DNA from 3 places in the Vibrio azureus genome. Region 3 is predicted to be linked to each of the others. Evidence: predicted binding sites of a transcription regulator. Region 3 holds the regulator's gene; each other region holds the start of a gene.

Region 1 (2,281 bases), 420 kb from region 3:
GATATAAGAAGTGGTGTTTGACGTCCCTAGTACTGCACCGACAGAAGTTGCCGTTGAGTCAGCAAGAAGTGCTTTATTCAAACGAGGAATATTGCCTTTCTCATCCGTCAGGCCTGCTTTTTGTGAGACGCCAACCAACGTACCTGCAGTATCAAATAAATCGACGAATAAGAAAGCAAATACAACCGAAATCATCCCCACTTCAAAGAGACCAGAAAAGTCTAATTGCATGAAAGTTGGCGCAATGCTTGGCGGCATTGACATCACTCCAGCCCACTGTACGTCACCAAAAATAAGCGCCAGAATCGTCACCGCTAGGATAGCGATCATCACCGCCCCTTTCACACCGCGATGAACTAAAGCAATCGTCAAGAAAAAGCCCAGCGCAGCAAGGACAGATTGCAGTGAAGTGATATTGCCCATTGAAACTAGGGTCGCTGGGTTATCGACAACCACGCCAGCATTTTTAAGAGCAATAAAGGCAAGAAATAGGCCGATACCTGCTGTGATACCAGTACGCAAAGAAAGTGGGATCGAATTAATGATCCACTCACGAATTTTGAACACACTCAGAAAGATAAATAGGACACCAGACACAAAAACAGCCGCCAATGCAACTTGCCATGTATAGCCCATGCCTAATACAACCGAATAGGTAAAGAAAGCATTCAACCCCATACCCGGCGCTTGAGCAATTGGGTAATTAGCGACGAGCCCCATGATAAAACAGCCAATAGCCGCAGCAAGACAGGTCGCAACAAAAACGGCACCGCGATCCATACCCGTGTCAGCAAGGATGGCTGGGTTTACAAAAATAATGTAAGCCATAGTTAGGAAGGTAGTAATACCTGCGATGATCTCAGTGCGCACATTGGTGCCATTCTCACTAAGTTTAAAAAGCCTTTCGAGCATGTTCGAATCCTGTAAAAGGTAAAAATTAAACGGTTGCGTAATCGATTGGCCGCAATTATAAAGTTATCAAATCACAAATTCCAGATAGAATTTTTATCTAAGCTAGATTTTTTCCTCAAATAAGATTGACAAACAAGAAAAAAGAAAAGATATAAATAAAAATCCCTTTAATTAACAACAACTAATAACAAAAACACCAACATAGCCCCATGAGTGAAAAACAATCAATGTTTTAAACTTTCAAACCCAAAACAGCCTATTATGCTATCAGTTCCTGTACAAAAGAGAGCTTTAATAAACTGCCTTATTATTCTTTCTAAACATCTGCAATATCACGACTTTAGCAAGATAATTAAGGGGGGATATCCCCAAATCACCTCAGATGCTGAACTCAACGAAACGTCTTTTTCAGGCGCTTCACCAAGCTAAAATCTTACGTCAGACAACATGGAAATAGAGTATGAGTATAAAAATTAGAGCATTGAGGAAAGATAGAAATGTTGAAAAAGATAGCAGTATTAAGAATAAGATAGATAAAAAAACGCCACTCAACGATGAGTGGCGGCGAATTATTTCAGCAGAAACTGACTAGCAGTAGAAACTGATTAGAAATTCCAATTTATGGGGTGAACAATCTGTTCAAGTCACATGCTTTGACTTCAATTAGTAACCAAAGCTTGTTGGGTAAGCAAAGTTACTGGTAAAAATTGAATCGTAATTCCAGAACATTGCACTTGGTAAACCTTTCATAAACATCACCTTTAAATCAATTCATTGTGTTAATTGGGTTGATTTCTCGGTTCCTTGGAGGCGATAAACGGACTCATCCTTTGAGCATTTGTTACTTTAATCATTTCATCATCATAAAGTGTGTTATCAATATAACATTAGGAAATTTATTTACAAGATAAAGTGACTTAAATCACAAAAATAAATCAAAAACTGACTAACCCCACCCTCATAGCTGTAATAAAACTACACAAGCCATATGCAACCAGATCTTAATTGACATTTCTTGTTTCACTATAAATTACCATTATTGACATTAAGCTCATTTAGTTGACAATCACTTTTTGACAAAGCTATTCGCTTAGAGCAACGACTACTCGCCAAGACCAACTAATGGTATGCTGGATGTCATCTAAAGCGTAAAATTCGCCGCATTTAATGCTGATATCCCCATAATGACTAGGGATTGCATTTGGCAAAACACATAAAAAGGAGTCTTCTGTGTCTGAATTCCATTCTGAGATCAGTGCGTTATCCCCAACTCCCCTTTGGCAGTTCTTCGATAAAATCTGTTCTATTCCTCACCCATCAAAGCATGAAGAAGCGCTTGCACAGTACATCGTTAACTGGGCAACGGAAC
Region 2 (2,281 bases), 360 kb from region 3:
CTTCTTTGAACGCAACCGCTTTACCAGCGATAACGTGCATTAGAGGACCGCCTTGACCACCAGGGAATACTGCTGAGTTCAACTTCTTGTACATATCTTCACCTGCATTAGACAGGATCAGACCACCACGAGGGCCTGCTAGCGTTTTATGTGTTGTTGTTGTGACAACATGTGCATGCGGTACTGGTGTTGGGTACTCTCCCGCTGCGATCAAACCAGCAACGTGAGCCATATCGACGAATAAGTAAGCGCCAACTTTATCCGCGATTTCACGCATTTTTTTCCAGTCTACGATTTGCGAGTATGCTGAAAAACCACCGATGATCATCTTAGGTTTGTGTTCAAGAGCAAGTTGCTCCATCTCGTCGTAGTTAATTTGGCCCGCTTCATCGATACCGTAAGGAATGATGTTGTAATGTTTACCAGAAAAGTTAACTGGAGAACCGTGCGTTAGGTGACCACCATGTGCAAGGCTCATACCGAGAACCGTATCACCTGGATTCAATAGCGCCATGTAAACTGCACTGTTAGCTTGTGAACCTGAGTGAGGTTGAACGTTAGCATATTCACAACCAAATAGTTGGCATGCACGATCAATAGCCAGTGATTCCGCTTTATCTACATACTCACAACCACCATAGTAACGCTTACCTGGGTAACCCTCTGCGTATTTATTCGTTAGCTGAGAGCCTTGTGCTTCCATCACACGTGGGCTTGTGTAGTTTTCAGAGGCGATGAGCTCAATATGTTCTTCTTGACGAAGAGTCTCTTCCTGAATGGCTGCGAACAGTTCCGCATCGTAATCTGCAATGTTCATATCACGCTTAAGCATCTGTATCTCCTGACTCAGATTAATACTGAAAGTTACAAAAAAACCAAATAACGACCAACGCAAACGTTTTCGTCACTCTAATGGCGCGCATTCTACATAATTTGATCTTGGTCATAAAGAGAAATTTACTATTTTCTCATGCAGTTTTTTCATTGCGCCATTTAAAATAAATCATCACCAAAGACTGGTCGCGAGTAAAAACGATTGTGTCAATTATTTGCTTTACACTGTGTAAAGCTAAAATTACAGCGATATGCTGTAAATTCTACCCTTTTACTACCGAAAAGATCATCTTTTTACTACTATGCCCGCCCGATTTATTACCGACCCTGATAGAAAATACATGGAAATACATTCACGCAAAGAAGACTGGATAGCAATTTTAACCGGCACTTTTTTAGTTGCTCAAGGTGTCTTTTTTCTCCAGTCTGCAGATCTTCTCACTGGTGGAACAACTGGATTGGCTTTGCTTATCAGCCAATTTACCCCTTTTAGCTTTGGTTTGCTGTACTTTTTGGTCAATTGCCCTTTTTACCTACTTGCGTGGAAAAGGTTTGGTCGTCGTTTTGCGTTCAACAGTGCGATATCAGGGGCATTAGTATCGGTAATGACTGATCATTTCTCGTTACTGATCTCCTTAGAGTCAATTAATAATGTCTACTGTGCGTTAGCGGGTGGCTTATTAATGGGATTGGGGATGTTGATTCTATTTCGTCACCGCTCAAGTTTGGGCGGCTTCAATGTGTTATGCCTTTTCATTCAAGACAAGTTCGGAATCTCTGTTGGCAAAACTCAGATGACTATCGATGCCTGTATTTTGTTTGCTTCTTGCTTCTTCGTGACACCTGAAGCGATTGCATTATCAATTTTAGGTGCCTTGGCCCTCAACCTTGTTCTGGCCATGAACCATAAGCCTAACCGCTATTCGGTTACTTATGGCGTATGAGTTAAGCAAGTAACAAGCGTTCAGTTCAGCTTAAAGCTAACTATACCCAAGTGACCTCAGGATGCTTGAGTCAGAGACACTTATGCCCAGCCAATTCAAGGTGCTGGGTATAGTGTCTCAAAAATATCATTGAGCGAGATAGTTCGGCACGTCCGCGATACTGTCCAGCACCACACTGGCAAGCTGTTCACCTTGAGAGGTAATTGGCTTACCCGTGCGTACCAAGATTTTAGTACCCACTCCCGCGGCCTCAGCAGCCATCATATCTTCGGCTTTATCACCAATCATCACTGATTTAGCCATATCAATTTTCAAGAAATCACGGGCAGTGATAAACATTCCAGGCTTTGGCTTACGGCAATCGCAATCTTGCTTGTATTCACCAATGCCATGTTCGGGATGATGTGGGCAGTAATAAATCCCATCAAGCTCTACGCCGTTGTCTACAAAGTTCCAGTCCATCCATTGAGTCAAAGATAAAAAACGCTCTTCACTGAACTTGC
Region 3 (2,281 bases):
ATTGGTGAATAATTAGTAATTATTTTATGGAGCTTATTCATTTAAGCTCCTATTTGTTCACACATTCACCGTTAACTTGATAGCAAAATCACGTTAAGCAGATTAAATTATGACTTAATCCATGCAAATTCATCGCTGAAAATATTGCCAGCGCACTGACACACGTCTAAAATGTGAGCGCAATCGATTAAGTATAAGTAAACCGCGACTAATAAGCGGTTTTTGTTTTTATCCATTCGTCTAACGAATCTTTACTCTTTATAAAACAAACAGATAATCAGTCACCAATAGATGGTGCGACTCAATCCTAGACAGAGCGCTAAACAAGCAGACGAGAGGGAGCAGTTCCATTACTTTTCTGTGGTTTAGATAGCCAACGACTATTATTGCTTATCGCTAGAACGTTTTTCGAAGATGGATAGCCCGATACAGGATTTCATTTATGGCCACAATCAAAGACGTAGCTCGTTTAGCAGGCGTTTCTACGACCACAGTTTCTCATGTAATCAATAAAACACGTTTCGTTGCAGAAGCAACCCAAGAGAAAGTGATGAAAGCCGTTGAGTCTCTCAACTATGCGCCAAGTGCGGTAGCTCGTAGTTTGAAGTGTAACACTACACGTACTATTGGTATGCTTGTCACTCAATCAACCAACCTGTTTTTCTCAGAAGTCATTGACGGTGTTGAAAGTTATTGCTATCGCCAAGGATACACTTTGATTCTTTGTAATACTGGGGGCATCTATGAAAAGCAACGCGACTATATCCGTATGCTTGCTGAAAAGCGTGTTGATGGGATTTTAGTCATGTGTTCTGATTTGACCGAAGAGCTAAAAGAAATGCTCGATCGTCACCCTGACATTCCAAAAGTTGTTATGGATTGGGGCCCAGAAAGCTCACAAGCTGATAAAATCATAGATAACTCCGAAGAAGGTGGCTACATAGCGACAAAATTCCTTATCGATAATGGTCATACTGATATTGCCTGTCTAAGTGGTCACTTTGATAAAGCGGCGTGTAAAGAGCGCATTGCAGGCTTCAACCGTGCCATGGTGGAAGCTAACCTAGCAGTAAACAGCGAATGGATGATTGAAGGTAACTTCGAATGTGATACCGCCGTTTTAGCTGCGGATAAAATTACAGCAATGAAGAACCGACCAACGGCTGTTTTCTGCTTCAATGACACTATGGCATTAGGCTTAATGAGTCGCCTTCAACAAAACGGCTATAAAATACCTGATGACATTTCCATTATTGGTTATGACAATATTGAATTGGCGGAATACTTCTCTCCACCCCTAACGACCATTCACCAACCCAAACGCCGAGTAGGCAAAAACGCCTTTGAAATTCTTTTGGAACGCATCAAAGATAAAGAACACGAAAAACGCGTATTCGAAATGCAACCAGAGATTGTCGTGCGGAGCACCGTCAAGAATCTGAAAAATCTATAGCTTCACCTATACCCAAGTGTTCTCAAGATGCTTGGGTACAACCTCCCCCTATCTTGCTTGCTTGCTTGCTTGCTAAAATAGCCTCCATCAAAATTGACTCAGCCGTTAACATTTTATGTCCAAGTAACTTCATGTGCTTGAGTATATATTTCAAACAGGCACTGATACTGTTTCAATCAGGCGCTAATGTGCAAACCCAAACATTCACGTCGGTTATATTTTCTTTATTTCTAAGCAAAGTGGTTAATATAGACAAAACAATTAATATCAATGACTTCCACAACAAATCATACGCCGAGAAAATAAATTGCCCATTATACAACAAACCTAAAATAAGCATATACACTCATAAAAATAAGCATATTAACTGAACCAGTATCACATTTCTTTATTTACATTGTGATGTTAATTCAAGATACAAAGTATCCTCAAAATTGTCACGCACAGGGCAAACCATTTGAAAGAATGGGACGCAAAGCTTCCGGCCTTAACCACCTTTTTAAGTGGAAGGTAGCGGGGTTGCCGATGGCAAGCAGGCTGCAATCGAATATCTTTTATAAGCTTGCATGCTTGTAATTGCTTAACTCTCGGACCTGACTTTTGGTGGCGTAATATTAATTACACCGAGATAACAGATCATGGATAAACCGATACTCAAAGATTCAATGAAGCTATTTGAAGTACTTGGAAAGATCAAGTCACGTTCAATGTTTGGTGGTTTTGGGCTGTTTGCTGATGAAACAATGTTTGCACTCATTGTCAACAATCAGCTGCATATAAGAGCAGACCAACAAGCTTCATCACACTTCGAAACTCAAGGACTCAAAC

The links. Region 3 encodes PurR, which represses purine synthesis genes. Its sites were predicted from a motif close to TNANGNAAACGTTTNCNTNA; they were not measured.
Region 1: a site for PurR is predicted at 934-953, ahead of BS333_RS03180 (NCS2 family permease). Genes of this name have one in related genera too.
Region 2: a site for PurR is predicted at 888-907, ahead of glyA (serine hydroxymethyltransferase). Genes of this name have one in related genera too.

The regions. Positions count from the first base shown of each region.
Region 1 is NZ_CP018616.1:670,388-672,668, reverse strand. It holds gene BS333_RS03180 (NCS2 family permease) at 1-912, opposite strand, end outside; gene BS333_RS22480 (hypothetical protein) at 1,373-1,504, shown strand; gene BS333_RS03175 (aminoacyl-histidine dipeptidase) at 2,143-2,281, shown strand, end outside.
Region 2 is NZ_CP018616.1:734,623-736,903, reverse strand. It holds gene glyA (serine hydroxymethyltransferase) at 1-832, opposite strand, end outside; gene BS333_RS03510 (YitT family protein) at 1,176-1,778, shown strand; gene gmhB (D-glycero-beta-D-manno-heptose 1,7-bisphosphate 7-phosphatase) at 1,905-2,281, opposite strand, start outside.
Region 3 is NZ_CP018616.1:1,091,195-1,093,475, reverse strand. It holds gene torD (molecular chaperone TorD) at 1-12, shown strand, start outside; gene purR (HTH-type transcriptional repressor PurR) at 443-1,453, shown strand; cyclic di-GMP riboswitch class I at 1,891-1,980, shown strand; gene BS333_RS05125 (TfoX/Sxy family DNA transformation protein) at 2,092-2,281, shown strand, end outside.